DNA from 2 places in the Streptomyces sp. NPDC046557 genome. Region 2 is predicted to be linked to the other one. Evidence: riboswitches for the same ligand, from Rfam matches in the RefSeq annotation. Region 2 holds a riboswitch; the other holds the start of a gene.
The links. A riboswitch is a leader RNA that binds a small molecule or an ion and turns the genes downstream of it on or off. The one in region 2 is predicted to bind cobalamin.

Region 1: another riboswitch for cobalamin. It lies ahead of ABZ934_RS07600 (ribonucleoside-diphosphate reductase subunit alpha); the one in region 2 lies ahead of ABZ934_RS06425 (energy-coupling factor ABC transporter permease).

Annotation. Positions count from the first base shown of each region.
Region 1 is NZ_JBEYZH010000002.1:521,486-535,681, reverse strand. It holds gene ABZ934_RS07625 (HD-GYP domain-containing protein) at 1-1,137, shown strand, start outside; gene ABZ934_RS07620 (HD domain-containing protein) at 1,134-2,411, shown strand; gene ABZ934_RS07615 (hypothetical protein) at 2,543-3,538, shown strand; gene def (peptide deformylase) at 3,605-4,240, shown strand; gene ABZ934_RS07605 (ribonucleotide-diphosphate reductase subunit beta) at 4,309-5,325, opposite strand; gene ABZ934_RS07600 (ribonucleoside-diphosphate reductase subunit alpha) at 5,325-7,739, opposite strand; cobalamin riboswitch at 7,892-8,032, opposite strand; gene ABZ934_RS07595 (GNAT family N-acetyltransferase) at 8,069-8,575, opposite strand; gene ABZ934_RS07590 (YbdD/YjiX family protein) at 8,653-8,850, opposite strand; gene ABZ934_RS07585 (carbon starvation CstA family protein) at 8,847-11,060, opposite strand; gene ABZ934_RS07580 (GntR family transcriptional regulator) at 11,136-11,900, opposite strand; gene ABZ934_RS07575 (extracellular solute-binding protein) at 12,192-13,481, shown strand; gene ABZ934_RS07570 (sugar ABC transporter permease) at 13,556-14,196, shown strand, end outside.
Region 2 is NZ_JBEYZH010000002.1:258,941-273,136, reverse strand. It holds gene ABZ934_RS06470 (polysaccharide deacetylase family protein) at 173-961, shown strand; gene ABZ934_RS06465 (YncE family protein) at 958-2,145, shown strand; gene ABZ934_RS06460 (cytochrome P450) at 2,236-3,489, opposite strand; gene ABZ934_RS06455 (tRNA-dependent cyclodipeptide synthase) at 3,470-4,273, opposite strand; gene ABZ934_RS06450 (EF-hand domain-containing protein) at 4,525-4,737, shown strand; gene ABZ934_RS06445 (PadR family transcriptional regulator) at 4,759-5,307, opposite strand; gene ABZ934_RS06440 (ATP-binding cassette domain-containing protein) at 5,351-6,184, opposite strand; gene cbiQ (cobalt ECF transporter T component CbiQ) at 6,181-6,930, opposite strand; gene ABZ934_RS06430 (energy-coupling factor ABC transporter substrate-binding protein) at 6,934-7,287, opposite strand; gene ABZ934_RS06425 (energy-coupling factor ABC transporter permease) at 7,287-7,985, opposite strand; cobalamin riboswitch at 8,014-8,238, opposite strand; gene ABZ934_RS06420 (flavodoxin family protein) at 8,321-9,052, shown strand; gene ABZ934_RS06415 (hypothetical protein) at 9,071-9,565, opposite strand; gene ABZ934_RS06410 (hypothetical protein) at 9,718-10,350, shown strand; gene ABZ934_RS06405 (L-serine ammonia-lyase) at 10,463-11,845, opposite strand; gene glyA (serine hydroxymethyltransferase) at 12,115-13,371, opposite strand; gene gcvH (glycine cleavage system protein GcvH) at 13,388-13,771, opposite strand; gene gcvT (glycine cleavage system aminomethyltransferase GcvT) at 13,895-14,196, opposite strand, start outside.

The DNA of each region.
Region 1 (14,196 bases), 260 kb from region 2:
GTGGCGGACTTCCCGTACGCCGTGTTCCCCTCCGCCGTCGCCGCCGTCGTCTTCTGTCTGGTGCTCACCGCCCTCGACGGGGGCATCCTCGCCACCGCCGAACGCCGCCCCGCGGCCACCGCTTGGCGCGGCCTGCCGACCCACCCCCAGACGTCCTCCGGCGGGACCCCCGGCCTGGCCCCTTACTGCGTCCACGGGCTGGCCGGGTTGATGATGGCCGTGATGTGGCGCAGCCCCTACGGGGTGCCGGCCGCGCTGCTGGTACTGCTCCCGATGTACATCTCCTGCTGGGTCTTCGCCCAGTACACCCGCGAACGCGCGGCCCACCAGGCCACGATCCGGGCGCTGGTGCAGGCCGTCGACATCAAGGACCGCTACACGCGCGGACACAGCGAACGCGTCGGGCAGGCATCCGCGATGATCGCCCGCGAACTGGGCATGACCGACGACCGGATGGAGGTCGTCCGGATCGCCGGGATCCTGCACGACGTCGGCAAGCTCGGCGTCCCCACCCGACTGCTGCGCAAGGACGGGCCGCTGACGCCCGAGGAACGGCGGGTCATCGAACTGCATCCCGAGTACGGGCACGAGATGGTGCGCGGCATCGGCTTCCTGGGGGAGGCCCGGTCCGCGATCCTGCACCACCACGAGCGGGTCGACGGCCGCGGCTACCCGTACGGGCTGGCCGGGGAGCAGATCCCGGTGCTGGCGCGGGTCGTGGCGGTGGCCGACTCCTTCGACGCGATGACCTCGACCCGCTCCTACAGCCGGGCCCGGCCGGTCCCCGTCGCCCTGGCCGAGCTGGAACGCTGCGCGGGGGCCCAGTTCGACCAGGCCATGGTGCGGGCGCTGGTCGACGCCATCGGGCGGCACGGCTGGCACCCCGTGGTGACCTCCGACGACGACGTGCGGGTGGTGGCCCCGCGCGGCGGCGCCCCTGCCCCGGAGCCCGGGCCTGCCCCTGCCCGGGAACCCGGGCCTGCCCCTGCCCCTGCCCCTGCCCGGGAGCCCGGCCCTGCCCCTGCCCGGGAGCCCGGGCCTGCCCCTGCCCCGAAGCCCGCCTCCGCGTCTCCTGCCGCCTCAGCGTCTGCCCCCGCCCCCGTCCCGCCGGGCCGGGGCGCCGGAGGCGGGGCGTGAGGGCCGGCGCCGCCAGGGCCGTACGGGCCGCCGCCGCGCTGCTCACCCTCGCGGCGCTCGGCCACACCCTGTGGAACGGGGTGGTGGAAGGCGGTACCGCCCTCGCCTTCGGCATCCTCATCGGCGTGGGCGAGCTCGCCCGCGGCGACCACCGCGACGCCGCCGTACCCGTCCCGGCAGAGGACCGCCGCCCCGCGCCGCTGGGCTCCGCCGGCGCCCTCGCCTACGCGCTGCTCGGCCGGGCCGCCGGCCACCCCACGCACCACGGGGTGCTCCAGGTCGTCGCGGTCGTCGTCGCCGCGGCCCTGGTCGGGATCGTCCCGCACGTCGCCCGGGGCAACGGGCCCGCCTTCGACCACGTGGCCCGGCGGGTGCTGGCCGTGGCCTTCGCCGCCGTCTGCTTCCAGCCGCTCTACAACTCCGGCCGGCTGGAGGGACGGGTGGGGCAGGGCCCGTACCTCGTGCTGTTCCTGGTGCTGCTGCTCGGTCTCACCGCCCTGTGCGACGCCGTGCTCGCCGCCGCGCTGGCGGGGGCCCACACCGGCCGGCCCTACGGTTCCCTGCTCCGCGACGAGCTGCGCGCGCCGGCCGGGATCGGCTCGGCGATCTGCGCGACCGGCCTGGTGATGGCACTGGGCACCGCCGTCGCCGGGCTGTGGGCGCTCCCGGTGTTCAGCGTGCCGCTGCTGCTGACGCAGATGTCCTTCCACCGGATCTCCGCCATCCGCACCACCTACCGCCAGACCATCACCTCCCTCGCCCGGGCCACCGAGATCGCCGGCTGCACCCGCCCGGGGCACTCCCGCCGGGTGGCCGACCTCAGTCGCGCCGTCGGGCGGGAGCTGGGGCTCTCCGAGCGGGAGCTCACGGTCCTGGAGTACGCCGCCCTGATGCACGACATCGGCCAGCTCTCGCTCGTCGACCCCGTACCGGCCGGGGCGACGGCCCGGCTGCCGGCCGCCGAGGCCCGCCGGATCGCGGGGCTCGGCGGGGAGGTGGCCCGACAGACGGGCGTGCCGGCGGAGGTCGCCGTCGTGGTGGAGCGCCAGGCGGACCCCTACCGGGAGCAGCCCGTCGCCGCGCGGATCGTGCGCGCGGTGAACGCGTACGACGACCTCTGCGGCGGGGAAGGTCACCCGGGCGGCTCACTGGCCGCCCTGGAACGGCTGCGCCTGGGGACCGGACGGGACTTCCAGCCGGAGGTCGTGGAGTGCCTGGCGAGGGTTCTCGCCAGGGACGGACGGGCCGGAGTCGGCCCGCTTCCACCGGGGTAACCCATGGGTAATGAGCGGCCGTCCGAGTGGGCATGGTTGGATGCGAGTAAGAGTGTCCGTGTGGGTGTCCGCGAGGCTGCACCGTAGTCCCCCAGCTACCGCTGGGCGGTGCCCCCAGGCAGGCGGGAAACGTGAGGATCTTCGGGAAGGTACGGCATCGGCCCTCCGCCTCGTGGCGGCAGGCCACCGACCGCGCGTTCACGCTGATCGGCGACGGGCGGTACGAGGACGCGGGCGCGCTCCTGACCAGAGCCGCGGACCTGGAACCCTGGCTGTCCGAGTCCTGGTTCAACCTGGCCCTGCTGCACAAGTTCCGCCACGACTGGGAACAGGCGCGGGCGGCCGGACTGCGCGCCGTGGCCCTGTTGGACCGCGAGACCGGCGCCCCGGACTGGTGGAACGTGGGGATCGCCGCGACCGCGCTCCAGGACTGGCCGCTGGCCCGCCGGGCCTGGCAGGCGTACGGGCTCAAGGTCCCCGGTGACCCGCACGGCTCGGCGGCGGGCGCCGAGCCCGTCGGCATGGAGCTGGGCAGCGCCGCGGTACGGCTCTCGCCGGAGGGCGAGGCCGAGGTCGTGTGGGGCCGGAGGCTCGATCCGGCCCGGATGGAGGTCCTCTCGATCCCGCTGCCGTCCTCGGGGCGGCGCTGGGGCGAGGTCGTCTTGCACGACGGCGTCCCGCACGGCGAGCGGATCACCGCCGCGGGGCCCTCGTACCCGGTTTTCGATGAGATCGAGCTGTGGGCGCCCTCGCCCGTGCCGACCTGGGTGGTCCTGCTGGAAGCGGCCACCGAGGACGACCGGGACGCGCTGGAGCGGCTGGCCTCCGACGCGGGCTTCGCCGCCGAGGACTGGTCGTCGTCCGTGCGGCTGCTGTGCCGGACCTGCTCGGAGAGCGCGATGCCGAGCGACGAGGGCGACGGCGAGCACTTGGACCCGCACGACCACAGCGAGCCCGGCCACCCCGGCCCGCTGGGGCACCGCACGACCGGCTCGGGTTCCCTGTGGGTGCCCGAACGGGAATGCGGCATCGCGGCGCCCGCCGGTCTGGTGCGCGGACTCCTGGACGGCTGGGTGGCGGACAGCCCGGACAGCCGCGAGTGGCGCGATCTCGAAGAAGTCTGCTGAGCCGGGGCCGTAGGCTGTACCGGTCACATCGGTGACTCGGAGACTTACGGAAGGCGTACGGCGGACATGGCCCAGCAGGAGAACCAGGTTGTCCCGGTCGACGACGAAGGCTACGTCGTGGACACCGAGGACTGTGAGGCACGCGAGCTCGCCCACCGTGAGCGCGGCACCTCCCGCCCGATCACGGTGGTCGGCAACCCGGTCCTGCACCGGGAGTGCAAGGACGTCACGGAGTTCGGCGACGAACTGGCGCAGCTGATCGACGACATGTTCGCCAGCCAGAAGACCGCCGAGGGCGTCGGCCTGGCCGCGAACCAGATCGGCGTGGACGCCAAGGTCTTCGTCTACGACTGCCCGGACGACGAGGGCCGCCGCCACACCGGTGTCGTCGTCAACCCGAAGCCGGTCGAGCTGCCGGCCGAGGCGCGCGTGCTGGACGACTCCAACGAGGGCTGCCTGTCGGTGCCGACCGCGTACGCCGCGCTGGCCCGCCCGGACTACGCCGAGGTCACCGGCCAGGACGCGCAGGGCAACCCGATCAAGGTCCGGGGCACCGGCTACTTCGCCCGCTGCCTCCAGCACGAGACGGACCACCTCTACGGGTACCTCTACATCGACCGCCTCTCGAAGCGCGACCGCAAGGACGCCCTCCGCCAGATGGAAGAGGGCACCCCGCGCTACGAGACCGTCCCCAACGAGTAGTCCGCGAGGGCACATGGGGAAGGCCCCGCACCGGTACGGTGCGGGGCCTTCCCGTTGCCGGGCCTCGCTCAGAAGTCCTCGTCCAGGTCGACCGTTCCCTCGACGGCGACCTGGTAGGCCGACGGGCGGCGCTCGAAGAAGTTCGTCAGTTCCTGGACGCCCTGGAGCTCCATGAACGAGAACGGATTCTGCGAGCCGTACACCGGCGGGAAGCCGAGACGGACCAGACGCTGGTCCGCGACGCACTCCAGGTACTCGCGCATCGACTCGGTGTTCATGCCGGGCAGGCCGTCACCGCACAGGTCGCGGCCGAACTGCAGCTCCGCCTCCACCGCCTCCTTCAGCATGTCGGTCACCTGCTGCCGGAGGGCGTCGTCGAAAAGCTCCGGCTCCTCCTTGCGGACCGTGTCCACGACCTCGAAGGCGAAGTTCATGTGCATGGTCTCGTCGCGGAACACCCAGTTGGTGCCCGTCGCCAGACCGTGCAGCAGACCCCGCGAGCGGAACCAGTAGACGTACGCGAACGCGCCGTAGAAGAACAAGCCCTCGATGCAGGCGGCGAAGCAGATCAGGTTCAGCAGGAAGCGGCGGCGGTCGGCCTTCGTCTCCAGCCGCTCGATCTTCTCGACCGAATCCATCCACTTGAAGCAGAACTGCGCCTTCTCGCGGATCGACGGGATCTCCTCGACCGCGTCGAAGGCCGCCGCCCGGTCGTCCGGGTCGGGCAGGTAGGTGTCGAGCAGCGTCAGATAGAACTGGACGTGCACGGCCTCCTCGAACAGCTGGCGCGACAGGTACAGGCGCGCCTCCGGGGAGTTGATGTGCTTGTAGAGCGTCAGCACCAGGTTGTTCGAGACGATCGAGTCGCCCGTCGCGAAGAACGCGACCAGCCGGCCGATCATGTGCTGCTCGCCCGGCGTCAGCTTCGCGAGGTCGGCGACGTCCGAGTGGAGGTCGACCTCCTCCACCGTCCAGGTGTTCTTGATCGCGTCCCGGTAGCGCTCGTAGAAGTCCGGGTAGCGCATCGGGCGCAGGGTCAGCTCGAAGCCCGGGTCGAGGAGGTTCTTCTGTCCGTCGGAACTCATTACTGGCATGCCTCGCAGGACTCGGGGTTCTCAAGGGAGCAGGCCAGCGCGTCGGCGTCGACGGCCTGCGGGAGGGGCGTGGCGGCGGCCGGGGCGGCGGCGCCCGACGCCGCGCGGGCGATCTTCGTCGCCGGGCGGGAGCGCAGGTAGTACGTGGTCTTCAGCCCCTGCTTCCAGGCGTACGCGTACATCGAGGACAGCTTCCCGATGGTCGGCGTCTCCAGGAACAGGTTCAGCGACTGCGACTGGTCCAGGAACGGCGTACGGGCCGCCGCCATGTCGATCAGGCCGCGCTGCGGGATCTCCCACGCCGTGCGGTACAGCTCGCGAACCTCGGCCGGGATCCAGCCGAAGCCCTGGACGGAACCGCTGGCCTCGCGCAGCGCCTCGCGGGTCTGCGCGTCCCACACGCCGAGCTTCTTCAGCTCGTCCACCAGGTACGCGTTGACCTGGAGGAACTCACCGCTGAGCGTCTCGCGCTTGAAGAGGTTCGAGACCTGCGGCTCGATGCACTCGTACACGCCCGCGATCGAGGCGATCGTCGCCGTCGGGGCGATGGCGAGCAGCAGCGAGTTGCGCATGCCGGTCTTCGCGACCCGGGCGCGCAGCGCGTCCCAGCGCTCCGGCCAGTTCAGCTCGACGTCGTAGTGGTCCGGGTGCAGGACACCGCGGGCGGTACGGGTCTGCTCCCAGGCGGGGAGCGGGCCGCTGCGCTCGGCGAGGTCGCAGGACGCCTCGTAGGCGGCCAGCATGATCCGCTCGGAGAGCTTGGTGGACAGGGCCTTCGCCTCGGGGGAGTCGAAGGGGAGCTTCAGCCGGAAGAAGACGTCCTGGAGGCCCATCGCGCCCAGACCCACCGGGCGCCAGCGGGCGTTGGAGCGGCCGGCCTGCTCGGTCGGGTAGAAGTTGATGTCCACGACGCGGTCGAGGAAGGTGACGGCGGTGCGGACGGTCTCGTCCAGCCGCTCCCAGTCGATGGCGTCCTCCCGCCTGCCGGCTCCTGCCAGGACGAAGGCACCGAGGTTGACCGAGCCCAGGTTGCAGACAGCAGTCTCGCCGTCGTTGGTGACCTCGATGATCTCGGTGCAGAGGTTCGAGGAGTGGACGACGGTGCCGGGTTCGGCGGTCTGGTTCGCCGTCCGGTTGGAGGCGTCCTTGAAGGTCATCCAGCCCTGGCCGGTCTGCGCGAGGGTGCGCATCATCCGGCCGTACAGGTCGCGGGCGGGCATGCTCTTGCGGGCCAGGCCGGCCGCTTCGGCCTTGCGGTAGGCGGCGTCGAAGTCGTCGCCCCACAGGTCGACCAGCTCGGGCACGTCGGCGGGGGAGAACAGCGACCAGTCGGCGTCGGCGTTCACCCGGCGCATGAACTCGTCCGGCACCCAGTGGGCCAGGTTCAGGTTGTGCGTACGGCGCTGGTCCTCACCGGTGTTGTCGCGAAGCTCCAGGAACTCCTCGATGTCCGCGTGCCAGGTCTCCAGGTAGACGGCGGCGGCGCCCTTGCGGCGACCCCCCTGGTTGACGGCGGCCACGGAGGCGTCGAGGGTCTTGAGGAACGGGACGATGCCGTTGGAGTGGCCGTTGGTGCCGCGGATCAGCGAACCGCGGGCGCGGATGCGGGAGTACGACAGACCGATGCCGCCGGCGTGCTTGGAGAGGCGGGCGACCTGGTGGTAGCGGTCGTAGATCGAGTCGAGCTCGTCCAGCGGGGAGTCCAGCAGGTAGCAGGAGGACATCTGCGGGTGCCGGGTGCCGGAGTTGAACAGGGTGGGGGAGGACGGCAGGTAGTCCAGGCGGCTCATCAGCCGGTACAGCGAGGCCACTTCCTCGACGGCCGGCACGCTGTCGTCCGCGGCGAGACCGCAGGCCACGCGCAGCATGAAGTGCTGCGGCGTCTCGATCACATGACGGGTGATCGGGTGGCGCAGCAGGTAGCGGCTGTGCAGGGTGCGCAGGCCGAAGAAGCCGAAGCGGTCGTCGGCGCCCTCGGCGAGCGCGTGCTCGACCAGTGCGTCGAGGCGGCTCGCGTGGGTGGCGACGAACGCGGCCGTGCGGTCGGCGATCAGGCCCTCACGGTGGCCCACGGCGACGGACGCGGCGAAGGAGGTCGCGCCCTGGCCCGCGGCCTCGTCGCGCACGGCCAGCGTGAGCAGGCGCGCGGCCAGCCGGGAGTACGCCGGGTCCTCGGAGATCAGTCCGGCGGCGGCCTCGGTGGCCAGCGACCGCAGTTCGGCCTCGTCCGCGGCGGCGCTGCGGCCGCGCAGGGCGGCGGCGGCGACCCGGCCGGGGTCGGTGTCGGGGAGGTCGCCCGTGAGCTCGGTGAGGGTGCGCAGCAGCGCGGCCCCATGGCCCCCACCGGTGGTTGCGGTGTCGGACGGGTCGGACTCGGCGCGCGGTGCGGCGGGCGCGATGGTCACGGGGGGAGCTCTCCCTCACTCGGCTCCGGGGCATTTCGGTGCGGAGCGCGAGCGGGCGCGCGCGGGCGCGTCCCCGACTCCGGGCACGCTTGCGCCGCGCTGCGTCCACCGGCCCAACCGCGAGGCCCGGACGTGGCTGTACCCGGTTCGGTCGAGCCGGGCGCGCTGTCGGCAGGTCCTCGGACTTCGGATGCACCAATGGGCGCAGTTCATACCGTTGCGGGACAGTTCCGGATTCGCACCGGATTCCCCTGCGGCGACAGCGAGCACGAGCATACATGTGGGGGCACCCTCCTGTGGGACCCCCTAGATGTTGTGTCGCGCACCGACTACAGCGCGAGACCGTACGTGAGCAAAGTGAGGCCGGGGACCGGCTCCCAGTCGCGCTCGGGCGAGCGGACGAAGCCCAGGCGCTCGTAGATCCGGTGGGCGCCGAGCATGTCTGGGGTGGTCGACAGCACGAGTCGTCGTACGCCGTCCACGGCCCGGGCGCGGTCGACGCAGGCCCGCACGAGCGCCTCGCCGGCGCCCCGGCCGCGTCCTTCGCGGGCGACCGCCAGCATCCGGAACTCGGCCTCGTCGGCGCGGGCGATGTCGCAGAGGGCGCTGCCCGGCGCGGCGAAGGTCACCCCGCCCACCACGCGTCCGTCGCCGAGTACGGCGACGAGCACTTCGGCCGCCGCGGTCGCGGCGCGTCCCGCCACGTCCCGGAGTCGGGCGAGGTACGGGTCGTCCTCGCCGTAGGTGAGGAGGCCGTCCCCGAGGTAGGCCCGGGCGGTGACGTCCCCGAGGGCCTCGTACTCCGCCGGCAGCGCCGGTCTGATGGTGATGTCCATGACGTCGAGTGTGCCCCGGGGGCACGGAAAGGGCCGCCGCGTTTTCCCGGGGGAATGCGCGGCGGCCCGTGACCGGTTCAGCAGCAGCGGAAGCCCTCGCGCGGATCGGCTTCGCGGGCGTCCGTGCGGGCGCGTTCGAAGGCGCGCCGGGTGAGGACCTCGGCGTCCGGGTCGTGGGAGCGGGCGTGGGCCACGTAGCGGTCGTAGGCGGCCTCGCCGGAGAACTCCCGTACGTAGTACCCGGCTTTGGCCAGGGCCTCCCGGACGCCGCTCACGCCACCGGCTCCTTGGCCTTGCCGCCGCCCGAGTCGAGGCCGGCGGCGGCCAGCTCCGCCCGCTCCTCGGGCGTCGCGATCAGACCGGCCGGGGCGACGATCCTCGACTCGGTCCAGGGGACTTCGGTGAGGGCGACGTCCTGCGGGGCGCGGACCGCCTTGACGCAGGTCCGGGCGGCGTCCACCAGGACGATGACGATGAGCAGGGCGAAGAGCACCGACAGCACGCCGTCCACCGTGGCGTTGGTGACCACGGTGTGCATCTGGGCGAGGTCCTTGGCCGGCTTGATGACCTTTCCGGCGTCGATGCCGTCCTGGTACAGGTCGCGCTGCGCGAAGAAGCCGATCTTCGGGTTGTCGGAGAAGACCTTCTGGTAGCCGGCGGTGAGGGTCACCGCCACGTCCCACGCCAGCGGGACGCCCGTCACCCACGCCCACTTGAGCCGGTTGGACTTGACCAGCAGCGTGGTGCACACCGCGAGGGCGACGGCCGCCAGTAGCTGGTTCGCGATGCCGAACAGCGGGAACAGTTGGTTGATGCCGCCCAGCGGGTCCTCGACGCCCACCCACAGGAAGTAGCCCCAGCCGCCGACGACGACCGCGCTGGCGATCCACACGCCCGGCTTCCAGCTCACGTCCTTGAAGGACTTGTGCAGGTTCCCGAGGGTGTCCTGGAGCATGAAGCGGCCGACGCGGGTGCCGGCGTCGACCGTCGTCAGGATGAACAGGGCCTCGAACATGATGGCGAAGTGGTACCAGAACGCCTTCATCCCGGCCCCGCCGACGACGGAGGAGAAGATCTGCGACATCCCGAGTGCGAAGGTCGGCGCGCCGCCCGTACGGGAGAGCAGGGTGGTTTCCTCGACGTCCTTCGCGGCTTGGGCGAGGGCGTCGGGGGAGATGGCGAACCCGAAGTGCGTGACCGCCTGGGACGCGGTCTCGACGGTGGTGCCGATGACCCCGGCGGGGGAGTTCACGGCGAAGAACAGGCCCGGCTCGATGATGCAGGCCGCGATCACGGCCATGACGGCGACGAAGGACTCGGTGAGCATCGCGCCGTAGCCGATGACCCGGACCTGGGTCTCCTTCTGGATCATCTTCGGGGTGGTGCCCGAGGAGACCAGCGCGTGGAAGCCGGACAGCGCGCCGCACGCGATGGTGATGAAGACGAACGGGAACATCGAGCCGGAGAAGACCGGTCCGTCGCCGCGCGAGGCGAAGTCGGTGACGGAGGGCATCTTCAGCATGGGCATCGCGATGACCACCCCCACCGCCAACAGCACGATGGTGCCGACCTTCATGAAGGTGGAGAGGTAGTCGCGCGGGGCGAGCAGCATCCACACGGGCAGCACCGAGGCCACGAAGCCGTAGGCGACCATCCAGATGACCAGGGTCTGCTTGTCCAGGGTGAAGACGTGGGCGAGCGAGGAGTCGGCGACCCAGCCGCCCGCGACGATGGCGACCAGCAGCAGGGCGACACCGATCAGGGAGACCTCGGTGATCCGTCCCGGGCGCAGGACGCGCAGGTAGAAGCCCATGAAGAGGGCGATCGGGATGGTCATGCCGATGGAGAAGACGCCCCAGGGGGAGTCGGCCAGCGCGTTGACGATGACCAGGGCCAGTACCGCGAGCAGGATGATCATGATGACGAACACGGCGACCAGTGCGGCGGCGCCGCCGACCGGGCCGATTTCGTCCCGCGCCATCTGGCCGAGCGAACGGCCGTTGCGGCGGGTGGAGAAGAACAGGGTCACCATGTCCTGGACGGCGCCGGCGAAGATGACGCCCGCGACGATCCAGATGGTCCCCGGCAGGTAGCCCATCTGCGAGGCGAGCACCGGACCGACCAGCGGGCCCGCGCCGGCGACGGCGGCGAAGTGGTGGCCGAAGAGCACCCGGCGGTCGGTGGGGTGGAAGTCCACGCCGTTGTCGAGGCGTTCGGCGGGGGTCGCCCGGGTCTTGTCGACGCGCAGGACGCGGTCCGCGATGAAGCGCGCGTAGAAGCGGTAGCCGATGGCGTACGAGCCCAGCGCGGCGGCGAGCAGCCAGGCGGCCGAGATCTCCTCACCGCGCGAGAGGGCCAGTACGCCCCAGCCGATGGCCCCGACGAGGGCCACGAGCACCCACACGGCGATCGACTTGGGCGAGAGCCCCCCCGACGAGGCTCCCGCCGTGTCCCGTGTCGTGTCTGTTGCTTCCGGTTCCGGCATGATCCTCGTCCCCTCGTTGATCACTGTTGAGCGGTACGAGCGTCCACCGAGGGCGGATCAGGAGTCAACGGTGTATCAGAGGGCGGGTCGCTTGAGACGGGCAACGAACTTGTAACGGTCGCCGCGATACACCGAACGTACCCATTCGACCGGCTCGCCGTCGGCGTCCAGCGAATGCCGGGAGAGCATCAGCATCGGCAGGCCGACGTCCGTGCCGAGCAGGCCGGCCTCGCGCGGGGTGGCCAGCGAGGTCTCGATCGTCTCCTCGGCCTCGGCCAGCCGCACGTCGTACACCTCGGCGAGGGCGGTGTAGAGGGAGGTGTACTTGGCCAGCGAACGGCGCAGCGCGGGGAAGCGCTTGGCCGAGAGGTGGGTGGTCTCGATGGCCATCGGCTCGCCGCTGGCCAGGCGCAGCCGTTCGATGCGCAGGACCCGCCCGCCGGCGGAGATCTTGAGGAGCCCGGCGAGGGTGTCGTCGGCCGTCACGTAGCCGATGTCCAGGAGCTGCGAGGTGGGCTCCAGGCCCTGGGCGCGCATGTCCTCCGTGTAGGAGGACAGTTGCAGCGGCTGGGAGACCTTGGGCTTGGCGACGAAGGTGCCCTTGCCCTGGATGCGTTCGAGTCGGCCCTCGACCACGAGTTCTTGCAGGGCCTGGCGGACGGTGGTCCGCGAGGTGTCGAACTCGGCCGCGAGCGTGCGCTCCGGCGGCACCGGTGTGCCGGGGGGCATGGTTTCGGTCATGTCGAGCAAGTGCCGCTTGAGTCGGTAGTACTTGGGAACCCGGGCCGTGCGAGTGGCCGCCCCGCCTTCCGGCTCCGTGGTCGCCCCTTCGGTGGCCATCGCCGCCCGCCTTCCCGACTCCAGTTTCGCTGCCGTCACCGGCTCCTCCGATATGTGCGGTCACATCGTGACACGGGTGGGAGGACGGGCCTCTCCCCTCCCCCAGGTGTCGGTCCGATAACGGACCGATCACCCGCTCATTAGACCCTTGACACCCCTAAAGGTCTAGGCCAAGCTCCGGTTACTGGTCTACACCAATATGGATCGGATCCCGGCCCCACGCCTACTACTTCGCGTATGTCACCGCGGCGGGCAAGGGACGTGCATGAAGGCATCCCTGAGGAGGGTGGCGTGAAGCGCAAGCTCATCGCGGCGGTTGGAGTCGCGGGCATGGTGATCGGCCTGGCGGCCTGCGGTGGCTCGGACGGCAAGGGCGGGGACACGGCCGACAAGGCGTCCGGTGCCAAGGAGCTGACGGTCTGGCTGACGGTCGACGCCCAGAAGAACTGGCCCGAGCTGGTCAAGGCGGCCGACGACGCGATCGTCGCGAAGCACCCCGGTCTCACCATCAAGCACGAGTACTACGGCTGGCCGGACAAGAACGCCAAGCTGGACGCCGTCCTCGCCACGGACAAGGCCCCCGACGTCGTCGAGATGGGCAACTCCGAGATGATCGGCTACATGTCGACCGGTGCCTTCTCCGAGGTCGACCCGGCGAAGTTCGACAACTCCGCCGCCTGGCTGGACGCGCTGAAGCAGTCGGTCACCTACGACGGCAAGACCTACGGCGTCCCCTACTACGCCGGTGGCCGCGTCGGCACCTGGCGCAAGGACCTGGCCGCCGAGGTCGGCGTCACCGCCGCCCCGAAGAGCTGGGCCGACCTGACCTCCGCCCTGGACAAGATCCAGGCCGCGAAGGGCGACAAGTTCAGCGCCCTCTACCAGCCTTCCCCCGACTGGTACGCCGCGATGTCCTTCGTCTACGACGCGGGCGGCGCCATCGCCAAGAAGGACGGCTCCGCCTGGAAGGGCTCCCTGTCCTCCCCCGAGTCGGTCAAGGGGCTCAAGCAGTACAAGGAGCTCCTCGACAAGTACATGCACGCGGACAAGACCAAGGACGAGTCCGACCGCCCGGTCGTCTTCGGGCAGGGCAACTCCGCCGTCATCTTCGCCTCCGCCTGGGAAGGCGCCGACGCGGCCGACCCCAAGAGCGACAAGGTCGGCGGGCTGAAGGACAAGCTGGAGAACTTCGTGATGCCCGGCCCGAACGGCAAGGCCCTCCCGGTCTTCCTCGGCGGCTCCGACCTCGCGGTCCCCTCCAAGTCCAAGGCCAAGGACATCGCGTCCGAGTGGATCAACGCCTTCACCGGCTCCCAGGGTCAGAAGGGCCTGATCAGCAAGGGCAACCTGCCGAACAACAAGACGGACCTCGGCCCGCTCAAGGCCGACCCCAAGACGGAGGTGCCGGCCACCGCGGCCGAGTCCTCCTGGTTCGTCCCGACCGCCCCCGGCTGGGGCCAGGTCGAGAAGGGCAAGGTCCTCCAGACCATGCTCCAGGACGTCGCCACCGGCAAGAAGTCGGTCGAGGACGCGGCCAAGGCCGCCGACACCGAGATCGACAAGGTCATCAACACCAAGTGACCTGAAGTGAGGGGCCCCGCCGGATCGGCGGGGCCCCGCTGCCCGTCAAGAGAGGGACCCCCGAGGAGCACGCGATGAGTGCCGCACAGACAACCACCGCCGATCTGCCGCCGGCACGGCGCCAGACTTCCACCGGACCCGGGACAGGCAAGACCTCCGCGCCGCGACAGCGCCGCCGCAAGGGCCCCGGCGCGACCCCCTGGCTGCTGCTGGCCCCCTGCCTGCTGATCATCGTCCTCGTCATGGGCTACCCGCTGTTCAGACTGGTGTCCCTCTCCTTCCAGAGCTTCGGCAAGTCCGAGCTCTGGGGCTTCAAGGACGCGGAGTTCGTCGGATTCGACAACTTCGGCAAGGTCCTCGGCGACGGCGTGTTCTGGTCCGTCGTGCTGCGCACCATCGTCTTCGCCGCCGGCGCGGTCGTCCTGACCATGGTCATCGGCATGCTCGTCGCCCTGCTGCTCCAGAAGGTCTCCGGCTGGGTCAAGGCCCTCATCAGCGTCGCGCTGGTCGCGAGCTGGGGCATGCCCATCATCGTCGCCACCGCGATCTTCAAGTGGATATTCGACGCCGACTACGGCGTCCTCAACTACCTGATGAGCCGGCTCCCCGGCGTCGACATGATCGGCCACAACTGGTTCGCCGGCGGCCCCCAGGGCCTCGCCGTGATCATGCTGCTCGTGGTCTGGGGCGCGGTGCCCTTCGTCGTCATCACCCT
Region 2 (14,196 bases):
CTAAATCCTAGGTGAGGTGGCCCACTCGCCTCGCAATCAATGAATAAGTATCGACCGCTCTGCGTAATTCGTTGATCACATAGCGGACGACCGCACTGCTGAAGCGCTTTGGCGCGGGTGCCGAACTGGGTCAATCAGCGTGTACGGGGGCATCCGGACCTTAAATGGGCAGGTGCCCTGCTACCCGGACCGCCGAACCGCCCTCCTCGCCGGTGCCGCGGTCGCCGCCGGCGCCCTCACCGCCGCCTGCGGAACCGCGACCCCACCCAAGGCGCCCGCCTCCGTCCCCGCCACCCCCACACCGGCCCGTCCCGCCCCTGCGGCCGCCGCCGCACCGGGCCCGCGCCGGTTCGCCGGGCAGCCCGTCGAGATCGGCCACGGCTCCCGAGACCGGCCCCGCGTCGCCCTCACCTTCCACGGCAACGGCGACCCCGCCACGGGACGCGCGATCCTCGCCGAGGCGGAGCGCGCGGGCGCCCGCGTCACCGTCCTGGCCATCGGCACCTGGCTCGACGAGCACCCCGACATGGCCCGCCGGGTCCTGGACGGCGGCCACGAACTCGGCAACCACACCCAGCGCCACCTCGCGATCAACACCATGCCGGAGGACGAGGCGTACGCGGAGATCACCGGCTGCGCCCAGCGCCTCAAGCGGCTCACCGGCTCGATCGGCACCTGGTTCCGCCCCTCGCAGACCCAGTACGCGACCCCCCTGGTCCGGAAACTCGCCCAGCGGGCCGGCTACCCGCACGTCCTCTCGTACGACGTGGACTCCCTCGACTTCACCTCACCCGGCGCCGCGGCCGTCATCCGCAACGTCACCGGGACGATCCACGCCGGATCGGTGGTGAGCCTGCACTTCGGCTACGCGGACACGGTCGACGCGATGCCACCCCTCCTCGAAGAACTCGCGCGTCGCCAACTGCGCGCGGTGACCACCACGGAGCTGCTGACCCCATGACGACGAATCGCCTTCCACGGAAGGCCACCGTGCTGCTTGCCGGACTGGTTCTCACGGCCCTGGCCGGGTGCGGATCCGGGGGAAAGGGCGCGACCGAGGCGCTCGGCACCAAGGGGCCCGCCCAACCGGTGAAAGCGCAACCCGCGGTCCCGCCCGGACTGGCCGGAATGCCGCCCGTGCTCGACCCCCACGACGTCTACGCGGCCGACCGGCCGAACCAGCTGTCCCCGGTCGTCAAGAACTTCCCGTCCCGCGTCTACGTACCGAACACCGGCTCCAACACCGTGTCGGTCATCGACCCCAAGACGTACAAGGTCATCGACACCATCCCGGTCGGCACCCAGCCCCAGCACGTCGTGCCGTCCTGGGACATGAAGACCCTGTGGGTCAACAACAACCGCGGGCACACCCTCACCCCCATCAACCCGGCCACGGGCGAGGCGGGCGACCCCGTCGAGGTGCACGACCCGTACAACCTGTACTTCACGCCCAACGGCAAGTACGCGATCGTGATGGCCTCGATGGACCGCGAGTTGGTCTTCCGCGACCCGCACACCATGAACCGTGTGAAGAGCGTCCCGGTGACCTGTTACGGCGTCAACCACGCCGACTTCTCCCTCGACGGCCGGTACTTCATCGTGAGCTGCGAGTTCTCCGGCGAACTGCTCAAGGTCGACACCGAGAAGATGGAGATCGTCGGCCAGCAGAAACTCCCCTTCGAAGGGGCCATGCCCCAGGACGTCAAGGTGTCGCCCGACGGGAAGACCTTCTACGTCGCCGACATGATGGCGCACGGCATGTGGGTGCTCAGTGGCGACAAGTTCGGGACTCCGAAGCTCCTCCCCACCGGAAAGGGCTGCCACGGCCTGTACGTGAGCCGTGACTCCAGGGAGATGTACATCTCCAACCGGGGGGAGGGCAGCATCTCCGTCTTCGACTTCAAGGCGAACAAGCTCACCAAGAAATGGGAGCTCCCCGACGGCGGCAGCCCCGACATGGGCGGGGTCTCCGCGGACGGCAAGGTGCTGTGGCTCTCGGGCCGCTACAACTCGGAGGTCTACGCGATCGACACGAAGACGGGCGAGGAACTGGCCAAGATCCCGGTCGGCTCAGGGCCCCACGGCCTCGCCGTCTACCCGCAACCCGGCCGCTACTCGCTCGGCCACACCGGCATCTTCCGCTAGCCGGCAAGCGGCACGGCATGACGGTGCCCCGGGAGCTCGCACAGCACCCGGGGCACCGCCGTCCTGTCCCGCCGCCTCACGCCGAAGGCGTCACCAGGCGACGGGGAGTCGTTCGGGCAGCCGCTTGATGAAGCCGGTGCGCCAGACCAGGTTCTCCGCCGGCACCGCCTGCCGCAGCCCCGGCAACCTTTCCACCAGTACCTCCAGCGCGATCTCCGCGTGGGCCCGGCCCAGCGCGGACGCCGGGCAGAAGTGCCGCCCGGCCCCGAAGGCCAGATGGGCGTTGGCGCTCTCCCGTTCCAGGTCCAGCTCGTCCGGGTTCTCGAAGGCATCGGGGTCGAAGTTGGCCCCCTCCAGCAGGACGAGGACCAGCTCGCCCTCCTTCACCAGCACGTCCCCGACCCGCACATCGGCCATGGCGATGCGCGGCAGGCCGTCGCCCACCGACAGGTTCCAGCGCAGGAGCTCGTCCACCGCCTTGCCCATCCGCTCCGGATGCGCCCGCAGGTACCCGATGAGCTCCGGTCGCTGGAGCAGCGCGAGGACGGCGAGCACCAGGAACGCGGACGTGGACACCGCACCCGCCCCGAAGAGCGAGACGGCGACCGTCGCGAACATCTCGTCGGTCAGGTGCGCCGACTCGGGGTCGGCCTCCTTCAGCTCGGCGAACTTGCCGAGGAGCCCCGTACGCTCCTCGGCCGGCAGCGCGAGCTGGACCTTCAACTGCTCGACGAAGTAACCGACGTCCTTGTACCAGTTCAGCTCGGAGTCGGCGAACGGTTCGCGCGCGGTCATGAACGCGACGTCCAGCCCCGACATCAACCGGCGTCGGTCCTCGAAGGGAACACCCAGCACCTGACAGTGCAGCGCCGCCGAGAAGGGGTCGGCGAACCCCGCCCGGAGGTCCGCCGGACCGCCCTCTGCCACGATCTCGTCGATGAGCTCGCCGGCCTTGGCGCGCAGCCAGTCCTGGAGCCCCTTCTGGCGCGGGTTGAGCGCCTTCATCACCGCGTTGCGCAGCCCGGCGCTGTTGATGTTGCCCATGTTGTTGACGACCTCGGGCGGTATCGTCAGCGCGTACTGGCGGGGCACGCCGGTGTTCGCGGTGTCCTTGAGGCTGAACCGCTCGTCCTCCAAGACCTGCTTGGCCAGCGCGTAACTGCTGACCAGCCACGCCGGGTCCCCGGTGAGGGTGCGGACCTTGGCGACCGGCGCCTTCTCGCGCAGCCAGGCGCACTCCTCGGGGAGCACGTCACCGCGCCGCGACAGCGGGAAGTCGAGGAGGACCTCGTCGGTCCCCGCGCCGTGCCCGGTCTCCCGGCCCTCAAGCTGCTCGACGCTCATCGACGGTCCCTTCGGTCGGTGCGTGGTTCGCGGGTCTCGCGTGGTGATCGCCGCTCGCGTGGTGGTCGGCCGCCGGGTGCGGGGCGGACTCCGCGGCCTCCGGACGTACGACGGCGTACGCCTGGTTGCGGGTCGCGCGCAGTCCCCCACCGCGCGCGAACAGGACATCCGTCATCGGCATCTTGACGTGATAGGCCGCCACCGAGGACGGCACGTCGAGAATGCTCGGGGTGTCCACGAAGAACGGCAACTCCGCCGCCATGTAATCGAAACAGACCTGCAACTGGCTGTCGGTCATCGATTCACCTTCCGGCAACTTCGAACCGACGAACTGGAGAGCCATCTTCTCGCAGCTCTTACGGAACTCGTCATCAGTCTCAAGAAAATGCAGAACGCGTCGGTGCAGTAGTTGGTACACGGGATTCGACTCGAACTCGGAAAGTGCCCTCACTCGTATCTCGGCGTGCGTGGACCCGGACTCCTCGACACCCTTGAGAATCCTTCGCCGCACTGCCTTGATCTCCTTCGTCGCACGCTTCTCCGCGTGCTCCCGGGTGTAGCCGAAGGCGGCGAACATCCGGTCCACGTGGAGGTCCGCGTAGACGAAGTCGACCTGCGCGAAGCGGGTCGTCGCCCATCGGGCAAGACTGCCGATGCGCTCGGAGCTGAAGTAGCTGTTGCCGGGACTCACTCCGATGAGCACATGGTCGCCGTCTTCCCAGATATGGCGGCAGGTGCGGGTGAAGGGCAGAACTTCGAATGATGCGTCAGTTTTGATCGTCACCTTTGATCGCCCTTGTTGCCGCTTGTCCCTGGGAGCCCTGCGCTCCTGGTGTGGCGGCAATGTCGGTACGTTATGCCGTGATCCCGGAGCGTGACAAGTGGGGGCCGGATTTGTTGGCTGGAATTATCGCTTCCGGGTGGCCGGGGAGTAAATGAATTTCTTTCTGCCGGCCGAACGGGACCCGGGGTGAACGCGACCCGCCGGGGGCGCTACCCTGAGCCGTCAACAAGCACCGAGAAGGGGTGGACCCAGTGGCGGACATCGAGAGCGCGCGGGCGACGTTCGGCAAGTTCGACGCGGACGGCGACGGCTTCGTCACCGCCGACGAGTACAGCGCGGCCATGAAGGCCATGGGTGACGCGTACGTCACCGGCGCCGTCGCGGACGCCGTCATCGCCGCCAAGGACACGAACGGCGACGGCCTGCTGAGCTTCGACGAGTTCTGGAACGCCCTGAACAAGTAGCGGACGCCGGACGGGGTCGCGTCACGCGGGCGGCCCCGTCATGTCGTCGACTTCGGCCAGCGCCTCCTCCAACCAGCGCAGCCAGAACGTCTCCAGGCCGATCCCGCCGCGCAGCACGAGCCGGCGCAGCCGGTCCTGGTCGGAGTCCCGCCCGGGCGGGAAGTCCTTCGCCTCGATGGCCTCGTACTCCGCCAACTGCCCCCTGTGCAGGTCCAGGTGCCGCCGCAACTCCGCGGCCAGCCCCTGCGGGCCCACGACACCGGCCGCCCGCACCCGCAACAGCAGCGGATCCCGGATCGCCTTCGGGTCCTGGCTCTCGCCGACCCACCGGGCCAGCTCCGCGCTGCCGGCGGGCAGCACCTCGTACTCCTTCTTCTGCCCCCGCACGGGCACCTCGCTGGGCAGCGCCCGGATCAGCCCGGCCTCCTCCAGCCGGCCGAGCTCGCGGTAGATCTGCTGGTGCGTCGCGGACCAGAAGTACCCGATCGACTTGTCGAACCGCCGGGTCAGCTCCAGCCCGGACGAGGGCTTCTCGAGCAGGGCGGTGAGGATGGCGTGCGGGAGCGACATGCGCACATCCTAGGTTCGCCGCGGGTCCGGGCACGCGTGCCGTTCAGGACCCGGACCGGGCCCAGGCGGCCAGCGCCTCCGGCGTCGTCGGCCCCGGGGCGTCCTGTTCCAGCAGGTCGCGGGCCCGCAGGAAAGCCGTCACGGCGGGGGACCACGCCTGGCGCAGCCCCGCCGACGCCAGCAGCCCCGGGTCCGACAGCAGGGCCGCGGCGGGGCCGACGCGAATGCCCGCCGGGGTGAGGACCGCCGCGTCGTCGGCCCAGCGTACGGCGAGGTCGACGTCGTGCGTGGCCATCACCACCGTCGTGCCGTTCGCGCGCAGGCCCGCCAGCACGTCCAGCAGCCGCTCCTGCCCGTCCGGGTCCAGTCCCGCCGTCGGCTCGTCCAGGATCAACACTCGCGGGGCCATCGCCACCGCCCCCGCGATCGCCGCCCGCTTGCGCTGCCCGTACGAGAGCAGGTGCGTCGGCCGGTCCCGCAGGGCGGTGATGTCCAGCGCGGTGAGCGCCGCGTCCACCCGGGCCCGTACCTCCGCCGCGGCCAGACCCATGTTCATGGGTCCGAAGGACACGTCCTGCTCCACCGAGGCCGCGAACAGTTGGTCGTCCGGGTCCTGCACGACCAACTGCACCCGGCCGCGCAGCCGGGTCAGGCCCGCCCGGTCGTACCGCACCGCCGCACCGTCCAGCCGCAGTACGCCCGCCACCGGACGAAGGCCCCCGCTCAGCAGCCGCATCAGCGTGGTCTTGCCGCTGCCGTTGCGGCCCAGCAGGACCAGCGCCCGGCCCTCCGGGATAGCGAAGTCCACGCCGGACAGCACCGCCGGACCGTCCTCGTACGCGTAACCCGCGCCCACCAGTTCCACCAACGGGTTCACAGGTACAGCCCTTTCAGGGTGAGAGTCACGATGACCAGCGCGGCCGGCAGGGCGGCGGAGGCCGCCAGGAACCGCCACGACAGCGCCGCCCCGGGCACCAGCACCCGCAGCGTCCCGTCGTAGCCCCGACCCGCCAGCCCCTCCTGGAGCCGCGCGGCGCGGTCGAAGGCCCGGACGAACGAGGTCGCGGCGAGCCCGGCGAGCGAACGCCACAGCGCCGCCCGGCCGGTGTGGCCGAGCCGGGCCGCCTGCGCCCGGTGCACCTGGGCCACCGAGTCGAGCAGCAGGAACCCGATCCGGTACATGACCAGCGCCACGTCCACCACCGGCGCCGGGACGCCGGCCCGTACCAACCGGGGCAGCACGTCCGACACCGGGGTGGTGAACGCGAACAGCAGCACCCCGAGCGAAGCCGCCGAGGTGCGCAGCAGCAGCTCCGCCGCGTGCCGGGGTCCGTCCGGGGCCAGGGAGACCGGCCCGGCCGGGCCGCCCACCGCGAACAGCAGCGGCAGCGCCCCGGTGAAACAGAAGCCCAGCGGGATCCGGAAGGCCCGCCAGAGCTGTCGTCCGGTCACCCCGGCCGGGCCGAGGAGCACGGCCAGGGTCGCCGCCGCGACCAGCGGGCCGCCGGGCCAGGGCGGCAGGCCGACGGCGGTGACGGTGAGCCCGAGCCCGAGCAGCGCCTTCTCCAGCGGATGGCGGTGGCGCCAGCGACTGCCGTGCGCCGCCACGTCGATGAGCAGCACCGGCTAGGACTCCGCCGGGGGCGCCGGAGGATCCTGTGGGCCGTGCGCCTGGGCGAGCCCCTGGCGGCGGCCCTTGCGCAACCCGAAGTAGTAGGCGAGCACGCCCGCGCCGAGGGCCGCCTGCAAGGCGAACAGGGCCGACTCGACCTCCGCCGAGGGGGGTTCGTGCAGCGGGGAGAACCACGGCTTGTAATCCGGCCTGATCTCGGTGATCGCCGACTCGGCCTGACTGTCGGCGCCCGCGAAGGGCTCCTTCTTGCCCTCGCCCATGCCCAGCGCGATCGGCAGGACGGCGAGCGCGGCCACCAGGAGCAGCAGCAGGGCGTTGATCTTCGTGTTCTTGCTCGTGCCGCTCATCAGGCCGCCGCCTCTTGCGCGTCGCGGCCGCGGGACGTCAGCTTGGCGACGCCCAGTCGGACCAGGTCCGACTTGCTGGACTGCATCAGCAGCCGCATGACGAGTACGGTCAGCAGCCCCTCGCTGACGGCCAGCGGGATCTGCGTGACCGCGAAGATGCCGCCGAACTTCGCGAGCGCGCCGAGGAAACCGCTCGCCGGGTCCGGGAAGGCCAGGGCCAGTTGCACACTGGTCACGCAGTACGTGACGAGGTCGGCGAAGAACGCGCCGAAGAAAACCGTCACCATCAGCGGCACGTCGAACCGCTTGAGCAGCCGGTAGACCCCGTACCCCGCCCAGGGCCCGGCGATCGCCATCGAGAAGGCGTTCGCACCGAGCGTGGTCAGCCCGCCGTGCGCCAGCAACAGGGCCTGGAACAACAGGGTGATGGTCCCCAGCACCGTCATGATCGGTGGCCGGAACAGGATCGCGCCGAGCCCCGTCCCGGTGGGGTGGGAGCAACTTCCGGTGACCGAGGGAATCTTCAGGGCCGACAGGACGAAGGTGAACGCCCCCGACGCCCCGAGCAGCAGCGTGCTCTCCGGGTTCGCCTTCACCTCGCGGGTCAGGGCGCGGACACCGTGTACGACGAAGGGGGCGGACGCGACGCCCCAGGCGGCCGCGTGCAACGGGGGCAAGAAGCCCTCGGCGATATGCATGAGTGGGGAGACCTCTCCAGCACCTCGTGGATGGACAACGCGCCCTGGCCGGTCTCCTGGCTCACGGGTGCCGATGTCCTGGCTCCGCCTTCCCGGGGCCGTGCGGTCTCCCGCGCGGGCCCAGTGGCTTCCCGCTGGGGGCACCTCCCGGACGGTGTCTGGGGGAGAGTGGAGCCGGACTTCCCGATCACAGTGGCGAGGGCCGCACCGGTTTCCCACCGGTTTCCCGAACACCAAGGCCCCATGACCCTAGTCGGCCGCGCGGACGGGTCACAACCCGCCCCTTCCGGGCGCGCCCGCCGGCAGCCGCGTCCGGCGGAACGCAGGGTGGTGGGATGACCGACGACTCCGCATCCCCGCAGACCCCCCGCTACGGCGACCTGAGCGCCCTCTACGTGAACTGCACCCTCAAACGGTCCCCCGAAACCAGCAACACCGAGGGGCTGATCGCCAGGAGCCGCGCGGTCATGGAGGCCGCCGGGGCCCGGACCGCACTCGTCCGCGCCGTCGACCACGACATCGCCACCGGTGTCTGGCCCGACATGACCGAGCACGGCTGGGAGAGCGACGAGTGGCCCGTCCTCTACAGCCGGATCATGGACGCCGACATCCTGGTGCTGTGCGGCCCGATCTGGCTCGGGGACAACAGCTCCGTGATGAAGCAGGTCATCGAGCGGCTCTACGCCTGCTCCTCGCTACTGAACGAGCGGGGCCAGTACGCCTACTACGGTCGGGTCGGCGGGGCGCTCATCACCGGCAACGAGGACGGCGTCAAGCACTGCGCCATGAACGTCCTATACAGCCTCCAGCACCTCGGGTACGCGATCCCGCCGCAGGCCGACGCCGGGTGGATCGGCGAGGCCGGCCCGGGGCCCTCGTACCTGGACCCCGGCTCGGGCGGACCCGAGAACGACTTCACCAACCGGAATACGACCTTCATGAGTTGGAACCTCATGCACCTGGCCGCCCTCCTGAAGCGGGCGGGCGGCATCCCCGCCCACGGCAACCAGCGCTCGGAGTGGGACGCCGGGTGCCGCTTCGACTTCCCGAACCCCGAGCACCGGTAGTGCCGGGCGCGGGACGGGTCAGCAGGTAGCCGGGTGCGGGAAGTCCACGACGAACCGCTCCGGGGCGTGCAGCACGCTCGTGTTGTAGGTGGGCGGGGTGTCGAAGGCGGCGCCGAAGGTGACGTACCCCTCGAAGTCGCCGGTCAGGGCGATGCCCTTGAGCTTGCTCAGGGCGATCTGATGGAGCTTGGGCCCCACGTAGACGTTCTGACCGGCGGCGTTGTGCGCGGCGGCCGGGTGCAGCCTGATCTCCAGGAAGTACTTCCCCGGCAGCGGGACGGGCTTGCCGGACCCGTCGTAGACCAGCTGGGAGACGGGCGTGACGGTGACGGGCGGGGCGGTTCCCTGGAGGTCGATGACCAACCGGTCGTAGGTGCAGTGGCCGCCCCAACGGGCGTTGGTGACCAGTGTCGTACCGGTGGCGGCGGAGGCCGGCGCGGCGAGCGCGACCCCGGCGGCGAGCAGAGCGCCCGCGAGCAGTGCGGTGACCTGACGGCGACGTACGTGCTGCATGACGTCCCCTCGATTCTGGGAGACGGGGACAAGGGTGACACTGCCGAAGACGCTCCGGAGGCCGCCGCGGTTGCACGGATCACGGGGTGGCGGCGCGCCTTTCCTGGCAGGGTGGCGGCCTGGACACGGACCGTGCGACAGGGGAGCACCGGATGCACCGTCACCGCCTTCACACCCGCCGTCACCGTCATGCCGTCAGCACCGCGGCCCTCGTCCTCGCGGCCACCGCGTGCGGAGGGGGCGGCGATCAGGAGGTCTCCCAGGAGGGAAAGGGCGGCTACCCCTGGGTCGCCACTGACGAGATATGCAACGCGCTGCCGTACGGCGAACTGGCCGACCCGCTCGGGGCCCGCCAGGACGTGGCCGACCGCACCCGCAGGACCACCGGGGGCTACCCGGGCGCCGAGTGCGTCCAGCAGCTCGTCGAGCGCGGCTCCGCGACCTACGGCGGGGCCAAGGTCGAGCTGGACTTCGCCTACGTCCCGAGCGTGGACGAGGCGAAGGAGGTCTTCGCCAAGGTGCGGGGCGACGCGGGCAAGGACGCGCCGGGCGGCGCCCCGGTCGAGGTCAAGGGCGTGGGCAAGGAGGCGTACCGTCTCGCCTACACCAAGCCGGACGACCAGCGCCAGGTCAGGCAGCTACGGGTGCGGGACAGCAACCTCATGCTGGACATCACGGTCACCGGGGAGGCCCGCAAGCCCCCCACGCCCGAGAGCCTCAAGGCGCTGGACGACGCGGTGAACGGTTTCGCCAAGGGCTGCCTGACCACGATCCGCAGGAAGTAGCGCGGCGTGCGGGAGGGCCGGGCGCGGACGTGCGGGAGGGCCGGGCGCACGCGCACCCGGCCCTGCCGTCGCTACTTCCCGGCCGCCGTCAGGCGCGGACGCCGGTGTCGGCTCAGCACTCGATGACGTTGACCGCGAGGCCGCCGCGGGCGGTCTCCTTGTACTTCACCTTCATGTCGGCGCCGGTCTCCTTCATGGTCTTGATGACCTTGTCCAGGGAGACCTTGTGCGAGCCGTCGCCGCGCATCGCCATCCGGGCCGCGGTGACGGCCTTGACCGCCGCCATGCCGTTGCGCTCGATGCACGGGATCTGCACCAGACCGCCGACCGGGTCGCAGGTGAGGCCGAGGTTGTGTTCCATGCCGATCTCGGCGGCGTTCTCGACCTGCTCCGGGCTGCCGCCCAGGACCTCCGCGAGGGCGCCGGCCGCCATCGAGCAGGCCGAGCCGACCTCACCCTGGCAGCCGACCTCGGCGCCGGAGATCGAGGCGTTCTCCTTGAAGAGCATGCCGATCGCGCTCGCCGCGAGGAGGAAGCGCACCACGCCGTCCTCGTCGGCGCCCGGCACGAAGTTCATGTAGTAGTGCAGCACGGCCGGGATGATGCCCGCCGCGCCGTTCGTGGGGGCGGTGACCACCCGGCCGCCCGCCGCGTTCTCCTCGTTCACGGCCATCGCGTAGAGCGTGATCCACTCCATCGACAGCGCCTGCGGGTCGCCCTCGGAGCGCAGCTTGCGGGCGGTGGTCGCGGCACGGCGCTTGACCCGCAGACCACCCGGGAGGATGCCCTCGCGGGACATCCCGCGCGCCACGCACGCCTGCATGACGCGCCAGATCTCCAGGAGACCCTCGCGGATCTCCTCCTCGGTGCGCCACGCCTTCTCGTTCTCCAGCATCAGCGCGGAGATCGACAGGCCCGTCTCGCGGGTGAGCCGCAGCATCTCGTCCCCGCTGCGGAACGGGTACTTCAAGACGGTGTCGTCGAGCTTGATCCGGTCCTCGCCGACCGCGTCCTCGTCCACGACGAAGCCGCCGCCGACCGAGTAGTACGTCTTCTCCAGCAGCGGCGCGCCGGCGGCGTCGTACGCGAAGAGCGTCATGCCGTTCGCGTGGTAGGGCAGCGACCGGCGGCGGTGCAGGATGAGCTGGCTCGGTTCGTCGAAGGCGATCTCGTGGGCTTGGCCTATCTCGGCGCCCAGCAGGCGAAGCCGGCCGCTCTGACGGATGCGCTCGACCTCGGCGTCGGCGTTCTCCACGTCCACCGTGCGGGGGGAGTGGCCCTCCAGGCCCAGCAGGACCGCCTTGGGGGTGCCGTGGCCGTGGCCGGTCGCGCCGAGCGAGCCGAACAGCTCCGCGCGGACCGAGGCCGTCTGGGCGAGGGCACCTTCCTTCTTCAAGCGGGTCACGAACATGCGTGCCGCCCGCATCGGGCCGACCGTGTGGGAGGAGGAGGGACCGATGCCGATGGAGAAGAGATCGAAGACGGAGATGGCCACGGTGGCGAGACTCCCTTGTCTGCTCGTGGGGTGGGAGAGGGGCACAGGAGAGCGGGTTGATCAGCGGGAGGCGATCAGGGAGGTTTGTTCGGATTTTGTCCGACAGTCGAGCTTAACGCGACGAGGCGAACGACCCCCTGCCCGGAAGGGCCACAACAGGAAGCGCGTGTGTGTGTCGGCTCACACGTCCCGTTCGCCCGGGCGGCGCGATCAGGCGTGAAAAGGGGCCCGGGCCTGTGGGAACAGGCACCGGGCCCCGCCCGGCCGCGTCAGAGCGTCGGGTACAGCGGGAACTTCGCCGCGAGCGCGGAGACGCGCGCCTTCAGGGACTCGCTGTCGTACGCCGGCTTGAGCGCCTGCGCGATGATCTCGGCGACCTCGGTGAACGCCTCGGCGTCGAAACCGCGGGTGGCCAGGGCCGGCGTACCGATCCGCAGACCCGAGGTGACCATCGGAGGCCGCGGGTCGTTCGGGATGGCGTTGCGGTTGACCGTGATGCCGACCTCGTGGAGGCGGTCCTCGGCCTGCTGACCGTCCAGCTCCGAGTTGCGCAGGTCCACCAGGACCAGGTGCACGTCGGTGCCCCCGGTCAGGACGTCCACGCCCACGGCCTTGACGTCGTCCTGCACCAGGCGCGCTGCGAGGATCTTCGCGCCCTCCAGGGTGCGCTCCTGGCGCTCCTTGAACTCGGGCGACGCGGCGACCTTGAAGGAGACGGCCTTGGCGGCGATCACGTGCTCCAGCGGGCCGCCCTGCTGACCGGGGAAGACCGCGGAGTTGATCTTCTTCGCCAGTTCCTGAGTCGACAGGATGACACCGCCGCGCGGACCGCCGAGGGTCTTGTGCGTGGTGGTGGTGACGACGTGGGCGTGCGGGACCGGGTTCGGGTGCAGCCCCGCGGCGACCAGGCCCGCGAAGTGCGCCATGTCGACCATCAGGTACGCGCCGACCTCGTCCGCGATGCGGCGGAAGGCGGCGAAGTCGAGCTGACGCGGGTACGCGGACCAGCCGGCGACGATCAGCTGCGGCTTGGACTCCTTGGCGAGGCGCTCGACCTCGGCCATGTCGACCCGGCCGGTCTCGTCGACGTGGTACGGGACCACGTTGTAGAGCTTGCCGGAGAAGTTGATCTTCATGCCGTGGGTCAGGTGACCGCCGTGGGCCAGGTTCAGGCCCATGATCGTGTCGCCCGGCTTGAGCAGCGCGAACATCGCGGCGGCGTTCGCCTGGGCACCGGAGTGCGGCTGCACGTTCGCGGCCTCGGCGCCGAAGAGCGCCTTGATCCGGTCGATCGCGATCTGCTCGACGACGTCGACGTGCTCACAGCCGCCGTAGTAGCGGCGGCCGGGGTAGCCCTCGGCGTACTTGTTGGTCAGGACCGAACCCTGGGCCTCCATGACGGCGACCGGAGCGAAGTTCTCCGACGCGATCATTTCCAGGGTCGACTGCTGGCGCACGAGCTCGGCGTCGACGGCGGCGGCGACGTCGGGGTCGAGTTCGTGGAGAGGGGTGTTCAGTACGGACATCAGGAGTCCCCGGGGGTCAGTTGTCGGAGTGGGTGAACGCGGCGTAGTCGTCGGCGGACAGCAGGTCGGTCGGGTCCTCCGTGACGCGCACCTTGAAGAGCCAGCCACCCTCGAACGGGGCCGAGTTCACCAGCGACGGGTCGTCGACGACGTCCTGGTTGGCCTCGACGACCTCACCGGTGACGGGGGAGTACAGGTCGCTGACCGACTTGGTCGACTCCAGCTCGCCGCAGGTCTCGCCCGCGGTCACCGTGTCGCCGACCTCGGGGAGCTGGGCGTAGACGACGTCACCGAGCGCGTTGGCCGCGAACTCCGTGATGCCGACCGTCGAGACGCCGTCCTCGGCGTTCGACAGCCACTCGTGCTCCTTGCTGAAACGCAGCTGCTGGGGGTTGCTCATGACCTGATTCTCCTGGATGCGGGGGAGTGGATACGAACGGTGGTCTCGGGTACTGGGACAGCGCCGTACGGCCGCCGTACGGGGCTCCGTGCGGCGGTGACGCGGTACGGGGTCGGTGCGGAACTACTTCTGCCGCTTGTAGAAGGGCAGGGCCACGACCTCGTACGGCTCATGCGTACCGCGAATGTCCACGCCGACGCCGGAGGTACCGGGCGCGGCGTGCGCCGCGTCCACGTACGCCATCGCGATCGGCTTGCCCAGCGTCGGCGACGGGGCGCCGGAGGTGACCTCGCCGATGACCTTGCCGTCGGCGACCACCGGGAAACCGGCGCGCGGGACCCGGCGCCCCTCGGCGATCAGGCCGACCAGCTTGCGCGGCGGATTCGTGGCGGCGCGCTCGGCGGCCTCCTCCAGCGCCCGGCGAC